Regions from separate parts of the Mesorhizobium sp. M0060 genome, predicted to be linked through region 3. Evidence: riboswitches for the same ligand, from Rfam matches in the RefSeq annotation. Region 3 holds a riboswitch; each other region holds the start of a gene.
What was found. Region 3 has a riboswitch for cobalamin ahead of NKJ94_RS09255 (DUF1636 family protein). Riboswitches for the same ligand answer to the same signal wherever they lie in the genome.
Positions count from the first base shown of each region.

Region 1: another riboswitch for cobalamin. It lies ahead of NKJ94_RS35515 (CbtB domain-containing protein); the one in region 3 lies ahead of NKJ94_RS09255 (DUF1636 family protein).
Region 2: another riboswitch for cobalamin. It lies ahead of metE (5-methyltetrahydropteroyltriglutamate--homocysteine S-methyltransferase); the one in region 3 lies ahead of NKJ94_RS09255 (DUF1636 family protein).

Region 1 covers NZ_JAMYUP010000097.1:7,804-13,532, forward strand. The annotation lists gene NKJ94_RS35505 (MFS transporter) at 187-1,386, shown strand; gene NKJ94_RS35510 (aromatic ring-hydroxylating oxygenase subunit alpha) at 1,355-2,557, opposite strand; cobalamin riboswitch at 2,699-2,894, shown strand; gene NKJ94_RS35515 (CbtB domain-containing protein) at 2,931-3,110, shown strand; gene NKJ94_RS35520 (CbtA family protein) at 3,125-3,907, shown strand; gene cobU (bifunctional adenosylcobinamide kinase/adenosylcobinamide-phosphate guanylyltransferase) at 3,900-4,424, shown strand; gene cobO (cob(I)yrinic acid a,c-diamide adenosyltransferase) at 4,426-5,055, shown strand; partial or broken gene NKJ94_RS35535 (cobalamin biosynthesis protein CobD/CbiB) at 5,400-5,729, opposite strand, start outside.
Region 2 covers NZ_JAMYUP010000052.1:25,582-31,310, forward strand. The annotation lists gene NKJ94_RS29730 (transposase) at 1-154, opposite strand, end outside; gene NKJ94_RS29735 (MFS transporter) at 442-711, shown strand; gene NKJ94_RS29740 (helix-turn-helix transcriptional regulator) at 756-1,589, shown strand; gene NKJ94_RS29745 (hypothetical protein) at 1,907-2,038, opposite strand; cobalamin riboswitch at 2,716-2,916, shown strand; gene metE (5-methyltetrahydropteroyltriglutamate--homocysteine S-methyltransferase) at 3,012-5,357, shown strand; gene NKJ94_RS29755 (FMN-binding negative transcriptional regulator) at 5,437-5,676, opposite strand; gene NKJ94_RS29760 (dihydrodipicolinate synthase family protein) at 5,711-5,729, opposite strand, start outside.
Region 3 covers NZ_JAMYUP010000006.1:192,552-198,280, forward strand. The annotation lists gene cobN (cobaltochelatase subunit CobN) at 1-722, opposite strand, end outside; gene cobW (cobalamin biosynthesis protein CobW) at 739-1,776, opposite strand; gene NKJ94_RS09255 (DUF1636 family protein) at 1,773-2,207, opposite strand; cobalamin riboswitch at 2,245-2,450, opposite strand; gene NKJ94_RS09260 (winged helix-turn-helix domain-containing protein) at 2,469-3,677, opposite strand; gene NKJ94_RS09265 (NADH-quinone oxidoreductase subunit A) at 4,012-4,377, shown strand; gene NKJ94_RS09270 (NuoB/complex I 20 kDa subunit family protein) at 4,368-4,949, shown strand; gene NKJ94_RS09275 (NADH-quinone oxidoreductase subunit C) at 4,955-5,557, shown strand; gene NKJ94_RS09280 (NADH-quinone oxidoreductase subunit D) at 5,558-5,729, shown strand, end outside.

The DNA of each region.
Region 1 (5,729 bases), on a different contig from region 3:
CGTGCCTCGCGTTGTACCGGCTGCGGCCGTTCAGCATCATGGCTCGCTTTAGGCCAGAGCCGGAAAGCCTTTGGCCGGCTTCGCTTTTTGCCGTGAAGGCGTCGGTTTCCTGTTACCCGCCGAGGCAACGCCACGGCAGATTTGTGCTCCAAACCTGCTTCGGGCGATTCTGCTTCGGGGAAAGCAATGGCTACACATGTGCGCCATCCGATCTGGCTTGCGGCCTTGCGGCCGGCGGATGCACGCACCTTCGCCTCGCTTTATGCGGTCGAATCCTTCGCGCGCGCCACCGTGTCCAGCGTCATCCCGATCCAGGCCTATGAGATTCTGCACAACGAGCAGATCGTTTCGATCCTCTACACGATCGTTGCGATGCTCGGCCTGTCGGCGACGCTGTTCATGCCGATGCTGATCCGGCGCTTTGCCCGGCGCTGGGTCTATACCGCCGGCGCCTGCCTGCTGGCCGTCGGCTCGCTGTTCTTCGTCACCCATACGCTGGCCGGCCAAGTGGTGGGCATGCTCTGCCGCGTCGTCGGCGCCGGCGCGCTGGCGATCACGCTCAACCTCTACATCATGGACCATATCCGCAAGACCGACTTCATGCAGGCCGAGTCGCTGCGCATGGCGTGGTCGATGCTTGCCTGGACCGCCGGGCCGACGCTCGGCATTTTCCTCTACACACGTTTCGGCATCTATGCGGCGCATGGCGCGGTGGCCGTCTTCGCCATGGCCTTGCTGGCGCTGTTCTGGACCTATCGGCTCGGCGACAACCAGTCGATCCGCCCCGGCAAGACACGGCCGGTCAATCCTCTGGCCAATATCGGCCGCTTCGTCGCGCAGCCAAGGCTGAGGCTCGCCTGGCTGATCGCCTTCGGCCGCTCCTGCTTCTGGACGACGTTCTTCGTCTATGGGCCGTTGTTTATGGTGATCACCGGCGAGGGCAAGCTGGCCGGCGGCCTTTTGGTTTCGGCCGGCAATGCGCTGCTGTTCATGGCCATCTTTTGGGGCAGGGCAGGAAAGCGTTTCGGCGGCCGGCGAACCATGACGTTCGCCTATTTCGCCATGTCGGCGACGCTGCTGGCGGCCGGCGCCGTCGGCGAGGCGGCACCGCTCGTCAGCGGCGCATTGCTGCTTTGCGGCGCCTTCTTCACCATTGCGCTCGATGCGCTGGGCTCGACCGCCTTCATGCGTTCGGTGCGCTCCTATGAGCGGGCGCAGATGGCGGCGGTCTACCGCACCTATCTCGACTTTTCCGAGCTGACGCCGCCGCTGGTCTATTCGGTGGTGCTGGCGTTCTTCGGCCTGGGCGCGGTTTTCGCGACGCTCGGCGTGTTGGCCGCTGCCTGTGGCTTCGTCACCTGGCGCTATCTGCCCAAATCGCTTTGATGTTCAAGCGCCGTATGCCGGTCGCGCACCCAGTTGTGGAAGCGGTGCAGTTCATATTCCTCGGCATCAGCACGCCGGCCTTGTGGCGCATCGAGCGGAGGCCCTTCTGGTTGACCTCGCAGATATCAGCGTCTTCCTCCAGCACCTGGGTACCGAAGGCGACGATATTGTCGATGTCCGCCGCCGGATCGGCGAGCGCTTCGGGCGAAAAAAGCCATTCGGCGGTGAGTTCGGTCTGCTCCGGCCCAAGCGGCACCAGCCGCACGGTCCTGACATAGTCGACATGGCCGACGATGAACATCGACGGCAGGCTGGTGGCATAGGTCTGCCCGGCGGTACGCTCGGCCGGCGTCAGGCCGGAAAAGACCGAGCCGTGGACGCGCCCGTCGCGCGACCAGGTCTCGGCTCCTGCCCGCAAGCCGCCGGAAAATTCCGGCGCGTCATTGTCGGCATGGCGAGCCCATTCGGGATCGTCGTGGCGGCCCATCAGGCCGCGGCCATAGATCGGCACCAGCCGCGACAGGTTCTTGTGGACGCCGGGGCAATGCAGGCACTCGTTGAAGTTTTCCCAGAAAATCTTCCAGTTGCAGTTCATCACCTTGCGCAGCATATGGCCGCTCAGCAGCGTTTCCAGCGGCCAGTTGGCGAGGTTGCCGGATGCCGGATCGAAGGATGTTTCAGCCGAGCCGGCAGCGTCTTCCGCGAGGTTGACGAAGACAAAACCACGCCACACCGACAGCGCCACCCGGTAGAGCGGATGATCGGCCTTATCGAAGCGGTCAGGCAGCGATTTCGACGGCACGCGCACCAGATCGCCGCGCAGCGAATAGGACCAGGCGTGATAGGGGCAGGTGATGAGCCGCGCCTTCAGCCGGCCCTCGCTTTCCTGGCAAAGCTGCGAGCCGCGGTGCCGGCAGGTGTTGTGGAAGCCGCGCAATTCGCCGGTCTCGTCGCGCAGCACGACGACCTCTTGCGTGCCTATACGGAACGTCCTGAAAGCCAGCGGCTGGGCAAGGTCGGCCTCTCGGCAGACGAGCACCCACTTGCGATGCCAGATGGCGTCGAGATCGCGCTGGTAGCCCGCGATGTCCCAATAGGCGGGCGACGGCAGCGTCGGCTCGGCCCGTGTCAGGCCGTTATAGGGACCGCGCTCGTTCGGGCTGGGTTGCATGGCCGGCTTCCTCCCATGCGGCAGCCGACACCCGGCGGTGAAAATTGTCAATCAGGGGCGGGGCGCCGGCGGCTTGGCGAGACGGCGCATTCGCCACACGATCCGGCGGAATTTGGTTTGCCGGGCGCGGCGATTCTGCCTATAGTCCCTGATGTCGTCGGTTCCATTAGGGACCAAGAGGGAATGCGGTGCGGGCGATTTTTTGCCCAATGCCGTGGCTGCCCCCGCAACTGTGTGCGGTAGTCCTCTCCATATGCCACTGAAGGTGCGCCTTCGGGAAGGTGGGGAAGGGCGCTGATCCGCGAGCCAGGAGACCTGCCGGCGACAGGAAACTGACTTCTATGCCCTCGGGTGGAGGGCGAAAGGACAAGACATGAATACCGCTTCCGTTTCGCTCGGCGCTTCCGTCTCCTCGCAGTCGCGTTTCATGCAGCTGGCGCTTGCTGCATTCCTCGGCATTTTCGTCATGGGCTTTGTCGGCTTCTCGCATATCGATGCGGTCCACAATGCCGCGCACGACTATCGCCACTCGATGGGCTTTCCCTGCCACTGACAAGGGGTGACATCATGACACTGTTTCGCAACGTCGTGTTCATCGCGGCGATCGCAGGGCTTGTGGCCGGCATCGCTCTCGCCTGCATGCAGGCCTATGCGACGGTGCCGCTCATCCTGAAGGCGGAAGTCTACGAACAGGCCGGCGGCGGCCATGACCATGCCGCGGCACCTGCGGCACCGGCCGAGAACGCCGCGGGCACGACGGCTATGAGCAGCGCCGCGCCGGCACCGGCTGAAGCAATGGCTCCGGCTGAGGACGAAGGCTGGGCGCCGGCCGATGGCTTCGAGCGCTTTGCCTTCAGCGTCGTTGCCAATATCGTCACCGGCATCGGCTTCGCATTGGTCCTGGTCGCGGTTTCGGAATTCGCCGGCGGCATCGGCAATTGGCGCCAGGGCCTGTTCTGGGGGCTGGCCGGCTTTGCCGTGTTCACGCTGGCGCCGGGCCTCGGCCTACCGCCGGAATTGCCGGCGATGCCGGCGGCCGACCTTGTCCAACGCCAGATCTGGTGGTGGGCAACAGTGGTGGCGACCGCCGCCGGGCTCGGCCTTATCGCCTTCCGCAGATCGTTGCCGCTGGCGATCCTTGCCGTAGCGTTGATCGTGGCGCCGCATATTGTCGGCGCGCCGCAGCCCGATAGTTTCGAAACGGCGATCCCGGAAGGCCTGCATCATCAGTTCGTGGTGGCGGTGACGCTGACCAATCTGGTGTTCTGGCTGGTGCTCGGCGCGGTCGTCGGCGTGGTGCGCGGACGCTTCACCGGCACGGCGACCAGCCTGCGCGACAGCTTTGCCTGACCGCGCTGCCGGGGCACTGACCCTGGTCATCGGCGGTGCGCGCTCCGGCAAGAGCGCCCATGCCGAGAGGCTGGTAACGGCTTGTCCGGCGCCGTGGAGCTATATCGCCACGGCGCAAGCCTATGACGAGGAGATGCATCAGCGCATCGCCCTGCACCGCTCGCGCCGCGGCGGCGCGGGATGGACGACCATCGAGGCGCCGCTCGATCTTGCCGGCGCGATCGAGGCGCTGCCTGACGGCCGGCCGGTGCTGATCGACTGCCTGACGCTGTGGCTGACCAACCAAATGCTGGCCGAACATGATTTCGAGGCCGAATGCCAAAAACTGGCGGACGTGCTGTCACGGCAGCGCGGACCGTGGTTCGTGGTTTCCAACGAAGTCGGGCAAGGTATCGTGCCGGACAATGCGCTGGCAAGACAGTTTCGCGACGCCGCCGGCCGGTTGAACCAGGACGTCGCGGCGGTCGCGGACACTGTGCTTTTGATGGTGGCGGGGCTGCCGCTCAAGGTGAAATGACATGGCTGATATCAGGGACAAAGGCATCGATCCCAAGGACGAGGAACGCCACCGCGCCAAGATGGCCAAGCGCAAGGCGGTGCAGGATGCCGAGGTCGCGGCCAAGACGGTCGAAAAGGGGCTGCTGATCGTCAACACCGGGCCGGGCAAGGGCAAGACCACGGCCGCCTTCGGGCTGGCGCTCAGGATGCTCGGCTACGGCAAGCGCGTCGGCGTCGTCCAGTTCATCAAGGGCAAATGGCACACCGGCGAGAAGGACGCCTTTGCTTGCTTCGGCGACCGCGTTGTCTGGCACGCGATGGGCGAGGGTTTCACCTGGGAGACGCAGGACCTGAAGCGCGACATCGCGGCGGCCGAGGCCGCCTGGGCGAGGGCGCTCGAACTGATGGCCGAGCCGTCGATCAGCCTTGTGGTGCTCGACGAGCTGAACATCGCGCTGCGCTACGACTATCTCGACCTCGAAAAAGTGGTCGCGGCGCTGAAGGCCCGGCGCGAGGGCCTGCACGTCGTCGTCACCGGCCGCAACGCCAAGCCGGCATTGGTCGAGGCGGCCGATCTGGTCACCGAGATGGGCGTGACGAAGCACCACTTCTCCGCCGGCGTGAAGGCGCAGCAGGGGATCGAGTTCTGAGGGGTTGCCTCGGGACATTTCGGACGAAGGTCCAACTCGGATGACGCTTGCCAAGGCTGCCCACTGACTTCTCAAGACCTGGGTTCCTCGCCCTCCGCGAAGCGGCCGGAGAGGGGGCTTCGTAGAGCGCGGTTCCCCTCTCCGTCTCGGCTTCGCCGAGCCACCTCTCCCCACTTCGTGGGGCGAGGAAACCAAGCTGGAATGAAGCCGGGTCCAGCGCTGACGGGCAACTTTGTTCTTGCTTTGTGCCGGCACCTATGCTACTAATTTAGCTATGGAGCTGATTCGCGCCGACGACCCGCCGCTTGGCGGGTTTTTTGTTTCCGCTCGATCTCAAGCGAAGGTCACGCCAGGATGACGAGCGCCGAGATTATCCCGAACAGCGCGATCAGCAGAAAGTCGGCGACCCGGTAGAGTTTCAGCGCCCGCCTGATGTCGGTGCTCTCGATGTCGTCGCGCCGGCCGCCTTCGCCCATCAACGCGTCATCGACCAGGACGCCGTCATAGGAGCGCGGGCCGGCGAGCGCCAGGCCGAGCGCACCGGCCATCGCCGCTTCCGGCCAGCCGGCATTGGGCGAGCGGTGCTTCTTCGCATCGCGCCGCACGGCGTGCCAGGCGCCTCTGGCGTCGGCGCCCTTGACCAGGAAAGCGGCAAGCACGATCAGCAGCGCCGT
Region 2 (5,729 bases), on a different contig from region 3:
AGTCAACAAGCTGACGATTTAACGGCTCGACTTCCTTTGTTGTCTCGGCCATCGCCGCGGCGATGTCGAAATTGCCCCAGATGGAACGTGCGGATTTTTGATAATTGCGCTTTTGTTTGACTTCCACGGTGAATGGTCGCGTCTGCCGCCTCATAGTTCCTTCCTGAATAGGAGAATGAAGTCGCCGCTCGAATTTTTGGCGCTTCCTGCTTAGCGCGGAGCATTATCGTATAGCCGCTCAACGGGCAAGTGATGCCGGTCTGATGGCTGACCCATCTGGGGAGATTTGAGCGGCTTCGCGCGTCCTGCGCATGCCTGTAAGGCCGCCAAGTTTTCTGGGTTAGCAGGCGCGCACTGTGGCAGCTTGGCTTGTACGGCGAGGCCATGGTTGAGTGAGGCGAAACAAATCCAGCCCCGCGGTCAATCCCGAGGCTTCCCACAATGGCGAAGAGAACATCTTCACTCGTTCCTTTTGAGCACAAGACCTTCCGTTCGCTATGGTCGGCTGCACTCATTTCGAACCTTGGCACCCTAGTGGAAGGTGCGGCGGCAGCTTGGCTGATGACGAGCATCGCAGCAGTAATTTTTGATCGCCCATTCGTGCTGTGTACCAGCCCTGTGTCTTGCGCAAGTGGTCACGAACGGCTGCCGGAGCCTCGAAGACGCCCTAAAAACACATGCTGCGATTTTTCAACACGCTCGACGTGTTAGATTAATTCATCCACAATGCGTGTGTTGAACACGCGAGGTGAGTTATGAACATGAAAGAGCTTAGGGTTCGACTGGGCATGACTCAAAAAGATTTGGCAGAGCAGATGGCAACGACGCAACAGACTGTGGCCCGTTGGGAAACAGGCAAAACGCAGTTGAACGTCGAGCAGATCAAGGACCTTTGTCTCACGTTGAAATGCACGGTCGAGGAGCTGCTGGGCTGGAAGATTGATGTCGAGGAGTGGCGCACGAGCCCGTTTGCAATTGCCGATGCCGAAACGCGATACGGCACGCTCAGAATCAAGACGACTGTTGGCAGCCGCCAATATCCTATCGATGAAAAGGCGCGTGAATCGATTTTACGTCAGTTGAAGGAACTTCATAATCTGCGTAGGAATAACACTAGCAGGCCATGGCTGTATTGTTGGAGCCTTGACAACAAAATACTCTTGATAAATCCGCAATATGTCCGCACCATTGAGCTCATCGGTGACGATGTAGAGGAGATGCCAGGGTATTATCATCCAGAAATCTATCGGGCTTTGGATGACTGGGATAAGGGTGAGGTTTCAGGAAAGCTGAAGAAAGAATGCGATGCCATCATCGCAGAGATGGGTGATCAGGAAGCCGTGCGCATGGCCTCGTATGTTCGCGTCACATATGACGACGGAGAAGATGAGTGGAACTTCTTGGATGAAGAAACTGCTACGACTTTCTTCGGATTGGAAGCTGCGACCTTTGACGTTCCCCAGTGTAGTTTCGCCGAAGTGGAGGAAGAAGGTTACTACCGAGCGCGATACGCCAACCTTGATCGCGTCGCGGTGATGGAGGTTCCAAGCGACCGTTATCACAGATTGACCGCGCCCGAGGAAGCTTAGAACCATCCACGAAGGGCGCATGTTGCATCTCGACCTTGCGTGGTGCGTTTTCAGTACGAGATGACGTTAAGCGTAGGTAGTGGCAGGTAAGAGTGCTCGACCAGAAGCTCAACTGCCTCCTCAATATCGCTGCCGATGTGCCGCAGGACACGTCCACGGGAGCGTGGATAGGCGTGAAGTTCCTGCACTCCACGGTCCGCTCTCCCATCGCCGGTGTGTGCCCGACGCCATCTTGTGGACGAGCTTGGCCGCCTGCACCCGGTTGTATTCCGGCTTGCGGTCCGCCTGGGCGGTCCGCCGCGATGGCTATCTCCATGTCAATCGGCGCCGAACTTTGACTGCCCGCTGCTTTTGATGAATTTGGCGAGGTCCCGCGCATAATCACTCTTGGTCTTCTCCTTGAGGCCCTGTGTCGCGAACTTGTGGTCCAGCAGGGCAAACAGGTCCAAGTCCCCTTCCGCCTGTGGCGCTGGCTTGCCCCTCACCGCCCTCGGCTCCCAATTGGGGACCGCTTCTGCGCGCTGCACCGTGGCGATTGTCCGCCCAAGACGCATCACAAGATCGAACGCCAAACCGTGCGCGTGCACGACGATTTGCCGCTCAGGCCTCATTTGGACAGGACTTGAGCTGGCCCGGTGGTTTGAGCCGGGTTACTTGAGCCGGTGGGCTGCGAACAAGCAGTTCGAGACATTGGCCTCGATCACTTCGCAACACGCCGCTGCGCCTGGCCTCGGTGTGCTCCCCCCGAAATCGTTGTGTCATATCACCGAGGGCATCACGGCCAACAGCTTCCACATGGGCAACAGCCTCGCCATTGAGCCGAATATGGTCGCGAGCAGATCACCAACGAAGCGGTCGGAACCTCGGAGCCGAAGTTCGACGCCGAGGTGGTTCGCATGATGCGCTAAGCAGCACCACGGCGCTTGCCGGTATGTTTGCTGCCGGCAGCCGACGAACTCCTATCCTCCTGGACAAGGGCGCCGTGCGTTACTGATTTGATTTACCGGCCGCTCAAGGCTTCCACAGTTTTCGCTTTCGAGGCGACCTTTGGAACATGCCAACGGAAATTTAACATAACGACATAAACATTTCTTTATGCGGCGTTGACAAAGAAGCGAACTGCTGTAATTGTCTCCCGCGTCGTGGTTCTCCGTACGGCGCTGCCGCAGCGGAGCTAAGAGGGAAGCCGGTGCGATGCCGGCGCTGCCCCCGCAACTGTTAGCGGCGAGCCAACCCCACTCATGTCACTGAGGCGAATAGCCTTGGGAAGACGGGTAGAGGCTATGACCCCGCGAGCCAGGAGACCTGCCACGGCGAATTACGTCCACGGGCGGGGTGTCTCGGTGGCCGCTGCAGCCTGGCGTTCGTGCCGGCCTGCTAGCGCCTTCCTTGTCACCGACGCCCCAACCATCGGGGTCTGGCATGACTGTCTCTCAGCAAATTCCTGTAGCAACGCTCGGCGTGCCCCGCTTCGGTCGTCGGCGAGAACTGAAATTCGCGCTTGAAAGCTACTGGTCCGGAAAATCGTCCGCTGCCGACCTTCTCACGACCGCGAAGGCGCTCCGTGCCGCTAGCTGGGAGGAGCAGCACGATCGCGGCGTGTCGAAAATCCCGTCGAACGACTTCTCGCTCTACGACCATGTGCTCGACACCGCAGCCATGGTCGGCGCCGTTCCATCCCGTTACGGCTGGAATAGCGGCGAGGTTCCACTTGACATCTACTTCGCAATGGCGCGGGGCAACCAGGGTCAGACGGAGGATTGTCGACACGCTGGTCACCAGCAGGCGGCTCATCGGTCTGATGTAACCGCGATGGAAATGACCAAGTGGTTTGACACCAACTATCACTACATTGTGCCGGAACTCAACGATGATCAGACGTTCGCCCTCTCGTCGACGAAACCGGTCGATTACTTCATCGAGGCTAAAGCTCTCGGCGTTCACACACGCCCAGTCATCCTTGGACCGATCACCTTCCTCAAGCTGGCGAAATCGCCTGCCGAAGGATTCGATCCCATCGCGCTCCTGCCGCGGCTGCTGCCCGTCTACGAGCAACTCCTGCAGAGGCTGAAGCTGTCTGGAGCCGACTGGGTGCAGATCGATGAGCCAGCGTTTGTCCTCGATCTGAACCCGAACGAACGAGCTGCGTTCGAATTCGCCTATGGCCAGTTGTCGAAAGCCGCGCCCGAGCTGAAGATCATGCTGGCTACCTATTTCGGGCCGCTGGGAGACAATCTCGAAACCGCGGTTTCTCTGCCCCTGGCCGGGCTGCATATTGATCTCGTGCGCGCTCCCGAGCAGCTGGAAACGGTGGGTCGGCTCGCACCGAAGGATCTGGTGCTCTCGCTTGGCTTGATCGATGGCCGCAACGTCTGGCGTGCGAACCTGCCCGCCATTCTCGACCGCATCAAACCGATCGTCGCCGGCTGGCCCTTGGACCGCGTCGAGATCGCGCCTTCTTGCTCGATGCTGCATGTGCCGATCGACCTCCGCATGGAGACGGAACTCGACGCGGACATCAGGTCGTGGCTCGCCTTCGCGGCCCAGAAGACCGACGAGTTGGTGTTGCTTGCCCGGGCCCTGTCCCAAGGCAGGGATGCGGTGGCAGGCGCGTTGAAAGCGTCTGCCGAGGCTGCCGCCACTCGCGTGACATCCACGAAGATCCATGACCCGCTGGTTGAGGGGCGGATCGCCAGCATTGACGACAGCATGAAGCGACGAGAGAGCGCTTTTGCCGAGCGCTCCAGAGTCCAGGCCGGCACGCTCGGGCTGCCGCCGTTCCCGACGACGACCATCGGGTCCTTCCCGCAGACGCCGCAGGTACGCAGGGCGCGGGCCGCTCATGCGAAGGACCAGCTGAGCTATGTCGACTACGAGACCTTCCTGAAGAAGGAGATCGAGGCTGCAATTCGCTGGCAGGAAGAGATCGGGCTGGACGTGCTGGTGCACGGTGAGTTCGAACGAAACGACATGGTACAGCATTTCGGCGAGCAGCTGTCCGGCTTCGCCTTCACCCAGCATGCCTGGGTGCAGAGCTATGGGTCGCGTTACGTGCGCCCCCCCATCATCTTCGGCGACGTATCGAGGCCCAATCCGATGACGCTGCGCTGGTGGCAGTTCGCCCAGTCGCTTACGGAAAACCCTGTGAAGGGAATGCTCACAGGCCCAGTGACCATTCTCAACTGGTCATTTGTTCGCGACGACGTACCCCGCTCCGAAGCATGCCGCCAGATCGCGCTCGCCATCCGCGACGAAGTGACGGATCTCGAATGGTCCGGCGCAAGGATGATCCAGATCGATGAGGCCGCGTTTCGCGAAGGATTGCCACTCCGCCAGTCTGATTGGAACGACTATCTCGACTGGGCTGTCGAATGCTTCCGGATCGCTTCAACCGGTGTAAAGGACGCGACTCAAATCCATACCCACATGTGCTATTCGGAGTTCAACGAGATCATCGACGCGATCGCTGAAATGGATGCGGATGTCATATCGATTGAGACGTCGCGCTCGAAAATGGAACTGCTGGACGCCTTCACGAGCTCCAAATATCCGAATGAAATCGGGCCCGGAGTCTACGACATTCACTCACCACGGGTCCCGGAAGTCGGCGAGATTTCGGATCTCGTCATGCTTGCCCGCGAGCGACTGTCCGATGCCCAACTGTGGGTAAACCCGGACTGTGGCCTCAAAACCCGCAAGTGGGAGGAGGTCCGCCCTGCCCTCATGAACATGGTTGCTGCAGCACGCGCGCTCCGGGAGAAAGTGTAGGCCGGAAGGTTTCCTGGTTGCTCACCATGTGGTGAGTTAGCGGCTGCCGCATGTGGGCCGTGAATGTGCCAAAACGCGATCACATCCTTTGAAATAAGTCACTCGAGCGAGAAAGTGCACTTTCCTTCGGCACGTGTCCTAATCGCGCAGGAATAAAGGGAACCGTTTTCTCTCCCTGTGACGTGTCGAGTTCGAAGGGGATGTGATTGGCGTCGAGACCGCTCCGGCCATGGGTTATCAGCATGCCAAGTGCGCTGTTCTCGATCAGTTCGTAAAGGACTTCTCGGCTCGGTTCATCGAAATGCGCGGGTACATACATGACAGGTTCCTTCGCTGGCCGCCGGGTTCGCTATTCACCGGTTGACATCCGAT
Region 3 (5,729 bases):
CCCTCGAGGGGAGGGTGGCCCGCAGGGCCGGGTGGGGTCGTTGCGGAAGTGCTCGACGCTTTCTGTTGGCGCGCTTCAAAGTGTTGGCACGCTTCAGAGAGGACCCTACCCCCGGCCTGCGGCCGGACCCTCCCCTCGAGGGGGAGGGGAACGTCGCGCTGTACGACGCCTAGTCCTGGTTGATAGTAGCCGACTTTCGGCACGCTGACCGGTTCGGCGACAGCCGCGTCTTGCCCCGCCAGTCGCGCCAGCCTCTGCACCAGCGCCGTCATATTTGCCGGGCCGCCTTCGCGGAAATAGTCGAGCAATCCATCGAGCTCTTCGCGCGGCAACGTCGAGCATTCGATCAGCCGCAAATCCTCGTCGCGGCATTCGCCGGGCAGCAGCGCCAGTTTTATGCCGCGCGCCCGGGCGGTCGAGGCAAGCTGGCCGCAGCCATAGCGCCACCACTCATAGCCGCCGAGGATGCGGACCAGGATAACCTTGGCGTGCCGGGCAACGCTGTCGATCCACAGGTCTACGGACATCGGATGGCGCAGATCGCGCAAGGCCGCGAGCCGCATCGACGGCAAGCGATCCGCATCTGCCTTCCACGCCGCCGCCAACCCTGCCAGGTCGCTGTCGGTGAAGGACAGCGCCACGACATCCGCAGGCGTTTGCCTGAGATCAACAGGCTCGGCGAGATCGTCGAGCGAGGCGGATGTGGTGGTGAGGATGTGCATCGCGGTTCGTGCTTTGTCAGCCGGCGAGTATACGCTCGATGGCCGGGCGGTTCAGCCCTTTCAGTCCGATGACGACGAGGCGCGAGCGGCGATCGTCTTCTGCGGTCCAGGCGCGGTCGTAATAATGGTTGACGCGCGGACCGACCGCCTGCAGCAAGAGTCGCATCGGCTTGCCACCGACCTCGACGAAACCCTTGACGCGCAGCACGTTTTCTTCCTCCGCAGCCGTGGCGACGCGCTGTGCCAGCTCGTCCGGATTGGACACCGACGCGATGTCGATGACGAACGAATCGAAATCGTCATGCTCGTGGTCGAGTTCGTCATCGTGATGGGTCTTGCGGTTCTCGATGTCGTCCTCGACGGCGAGGCCGAGGCCGAGCAGCACAGACGGATCGACCTTGCCTTGTGAGGTCGGCACGATCTTCACCGCGCGCGCCACGTGCTTGCCGATGACGGCATTGGCGCGGGCCGAGCCGGCGGCGTCCATCAGGTCGCTCTTCGACAATATGATCAGGTCGGCGCAAGCGAGTTGGTCTTCGAACACCTCCTCGACCGGATCGTCATGGTCAAACGTCTCGTCCTGCGCGCGCTGCGCCCGCAGGGCGTCCATGTCATTGGCGACGCGGCCATCGGCCAGGGCCGGTCCGTCGACCACGGCAATGACGCCGTCGACCGTCACCCGGCTCTTCACCGACGGCCATTGGAAGGCCTGGACCAGCGGCTTGGGCAGAGCGAGGCCGGAGGTTTCGATCAGGATATGGTCGACCCTCGGCGTCAGCGACAGGATCTGGTCCAGCGCGGGGACAAAATCGTCGGCGACGGTGCAGCAGATGCAGCCATTGGCCAGTTCGACGATGTTTTCCTCGGGGCAAGTTTCAATGCCGCAGCCCTTGAGAATCTCGCCGTCGATGCCGATGTCGCCGAACTCGTTGACGATGATGGCCAGCCGCTTGCCTTTGGCATTTTCGAGCAGATGGCGGATCAGCGTCGTCTTGCCGGCGCCGAGAAAGCCGGTGACGACGGTGCAGGGCACGCGGGAGACGGAAGCGGTCATATCTGATCCTTCAAAAGGTCGAGGGGAGGGATTCGAGCCACAAGGCCGCGCTTCAGGCAATCGGGGCGGCCGCGCCATGGAATGAGACCGTCCGTCGAGGTGGCGAAGAGCTTTGCGCCGGCGACGAGGTCGGCGCCGCTGGTCGTGGTCAGATCGCCGAAGACATAGCTCCAGCAGCCGTCGCGCAGGATGGCGGCGCTGAGCCGGCGCTTGCAGTTGCCGAGGCACTCGACGCTGCGGATGCGGATATTTTCGCCGGAGGCGGCGCTGCGCGTGTCCTCGGCGAGCAACTCGCCGGCGCGAGGATGAGCGTCCGAGCCGGTTTCGTCGCGGCAGGAAGAGCAGACGATCACGGTAACGCCGGCCAGGGAATCGCCATGGCCGGACAATAAATCCGCTGTCTCAGCCAAAAAACTGCTGTCGCGTTCCAAATCAGGCTCCTTGCCCGGAAAACCCGCCAGGCGATCGGATTCTTTGTCCTAGACGGCAGGTCTCCTGGCTCGCGGGTCATCGCCTTGATGCCGCCTTCCCGGGAACGTCCCAGTGGTTTTCGGCCGAGGCTCGTCGCTTACAGTTGCGGGGACAGCCGCGGATTTGAAATCTTGCGATCTCGCACCGCATTCCCTCTTGGCTCCTCCCTTTGCCGAGAGGAGACCGTCTGAAGCGGATTTAGGCTTGTGGAGGCAGTTGTGTCAACGCACGTCTACGGCGGCAACATCGGCGAGCGGCTGGCCTAGGTCCCCGGCAGCCGTCACCTCGATGCGCTCAAGCCCGAGCCAGCCCTGCATCAGCTTCAGTTCCTCGAAGAGTTGGGCCGCGGTTTCAGCCGGCGCGCCGGGTTCGGCGTAGGCGGCATGGACACGCAGCACGCCGGCCGGGCGGTCGGCCTTGAGGTCAACGCGCGCCACGATCCTGTCGCCGAGCAGGAAAGGCAGCACATAGTAGCCGTATTGGCGCTTTTCGGCCGGCGTGTAGATCTCGATACGGTAGCGGAAGTCGAACAGTCTTTCGGTGCGCGACCGCTCGAAGACGACCGGATCGAACGGGGCAAGCAGGGCGCGTGCCTCGATCTTGCGCGGAAAACGGGCGTCCTTGTGGAGATAGGCTGTTTTATCCCAGCCTTCGACGCGTACCGGCAATAGCTCGCCCGCCTCGACCAGTTCCTCGATCCGGCCCTTGATGTCGGCGGGAGAGAGGCGGAAATAGTCGCGCAGGTCGCCTGCTGTCGCAACGCCGTGGGCGCGGGCGGAGATACGCAGCAATTCGCGATGCGCGTCCTCCGCGGAGGGCACCGGCAGGGCTAGGATCGCCGGCGGCAGCACGCGTTCGGGCAGATCATAAAGCCGCTCGAAGCCGCGACGCGACGCCGTTGTGATGCGGCCGGCCCAGAACAGCCATTCGAAAGCGTGCTTGGCGTCGCTCCAGCCCCACCAGCCGCCGGAGCCTTTCTGGCCTTCGAGAGCGGATGCGGCGACTGGGCCGCGATCAACCACCGCGCGATAGATGTCTTCAATGTAGGCGACGCGTTCACGCCCCCATTTCGCCAGCCCCAGATACATCTCGTCGCCGCGCTCGGCCCGCTGCATGCGCCAGCGCATGAGCGGATAGGTCTCGACCGGCAGGAACGAGGCTTCGTGTGCCCAATATTCGAAAACCAGGCGCTTGCGCGTCACGGCGGCGTCGTCGAGCAGCGCCAGCTTGTAGCGGCCAAGCCGCGAATAGAGCGGCATATAATGGGCGCGCACGACAGCGCTGACGGAATCGATCTGCAGCAGGCCGGTACGGGCAAGCACCCGGGCCAAATGCCGGCGGTCGGGCGTGCCGGTAGGGCGCGGGTCATTGAATCCCTGTGCCGCCAGCGCGATGCGGCGGGCCATGGCGAGCGAGATTTTTTCCTTTATCAAGGCGGCATCCTGATGATGTCAGACAGAGCAGAGGACCTGCGATTCCGCGCCATGCTAGCAGGGTTTTGGCGGGATCCATGTCAGGAGAGAAAAGTGGAGTGAAAAGTGAAGGAAATCAAACAGGAGCGGATCGGACCAGTTTTCCCGGATATGCCGTTCAGCGCCGCGATTTGAACAAGGTTTGACTTGCTTCGCCGAAAGCGCTGCGCTAACCCTCGCCGCGTTGCAGCATAGAGCCCCTAAAACGGTTCAGTGGTTAAACTGTCACGCTTCCGCAAGTGGGTCCCGTGCTGTAATCAGAGTGGATTGGCCGCCAACGGAAAGCTGCAGCATGAACGCATTGTTGAGTTCGTACCTGCCCATCGTCCTGTTCATCGGCGTGGCGCTGGTTGTCGGCCTGGCGCTGCTTGCCGCACCCTTCCTGGTGGCCTATCGCAACCCCGATCCGGAAAAGCTTTCGGCCTATGAGTGCGGCTTCAACTCGTTCGACGACGCCCGCATGAAGTTCGACATCCGCTTCTACCTGGTGTCGATCCTGTTCATCATCTTCGATCTGGAGGTGGCCTTCCTGTTTCCGTGGGCGGTGTCGTTCAGCCAGATCGGCATGCTCGGTTTCTGGTCGATGATGGTGTTTTTGGCGGTGCTGACCATCGGCTTTGCCTATGAATGGAAAAAAGGAGCGCTGGAATGGGATTGAACGACAGTTCCGGCACGCTCGTCGCGCCGAAGCCCAAAGGCCTCATCGACCCCAACACCGGCAGGCCGATCGGGTCTGACGACCCGTTCTTCCTGGAGATCAACAACGAGCTCGCCGACAAGGGTTTTCTCGTCACCTCGACCGAGGCGCTGATCACCTGGGCGCGCAGCGGTTCGCTGATGTTCATGACGTTTGGCCTCGCCTGCTGCGCCGTCGAGATGATCCATACCTCGATGCCGCGCTATGACTCGGAGAGGTTCGGCGTTGCGCCTCGCGCGTCTCCGCGCCAGTCCGACATCATGATCGTTGCCGGCACGCTGACCAACAAGATGGCGCCGGCGCTGCGCAAGGTCTACGATCAGATGCCGGAGCCGCGCTACGTCATCTCGATGGGCTCCTGCGCCAATGGCGGCGGCTATTATCATTATTCCTATTCGGTGGTGCGCGGCTGCGACCGCATCGTGCCGGTCGACATCTACGTGCCCGGCTGCCCGCCGAGCGCCGAAGCGCTGCTCTACGGCATCCTTCTCCTTCAGAAGAAGATCCGCCGCACCGGCACGATCGAGCGGTGAGCGGCATGACCCAGGCGTTGAATGACCTCTCGACCTATCTCGGCGAGAAGCTGATCGGCCGGATCGGCGAGGCGGTGTTCGCTTATGGCGAGCTCACCATTTCTGTCGAACCGCGCGACCTGATCGAGGTGACGACCTTCCTGCGCGACGACCCGAAATGCCAGTTCATTTCGATCATCGACGTCTGCGGCGCCGATTATCCGTCGCGGGCGAAGCGCTTCGACGTCGTCTATCATCTGCTTTCGCCGAAACAGAACATCCGCATCCGCATCAAGGTCCAGGCCGATGAAGAGACGCTGGTGCCGTCGATCACCGGGATATATCCCGGCGCCGACTGGTTCGAGCGCGAAACCTACGATCTCTATGGCGTGCTGTTCTCAGGCCATCCCGATCTGCGCCGCATTCTGACCGATTACGGTTTCGAAGGCCATCCACTGCGCAAGGACTTTCCGCTGACCGGCTTCGTCGAGGTGCGCTACGACGATGAAGCCAAGCGCGTCATCTACGAACCGGTGGAATTGAAACAGGAATTCCGCAATTTCGATTTTCTATCTCCGTGGGAAGGTACGGATTACGTGCTTCCGGGGGATGAGAAGGCAAAACAGTGAATGGCTGAGACCTCGGTTCGCAACTTCAACATCAATTTCGGCCCGCAACATCCGGCGGCGCATGGCGTTTTGCGCCTTGTGCTCGAGCTTGACGGCGAAGTCGTCGACCGGGTCGATCCGCATATCGGGCTGTTGCACCGCGGCACCGAAAAGCTGATCGAGGCCAAGACTT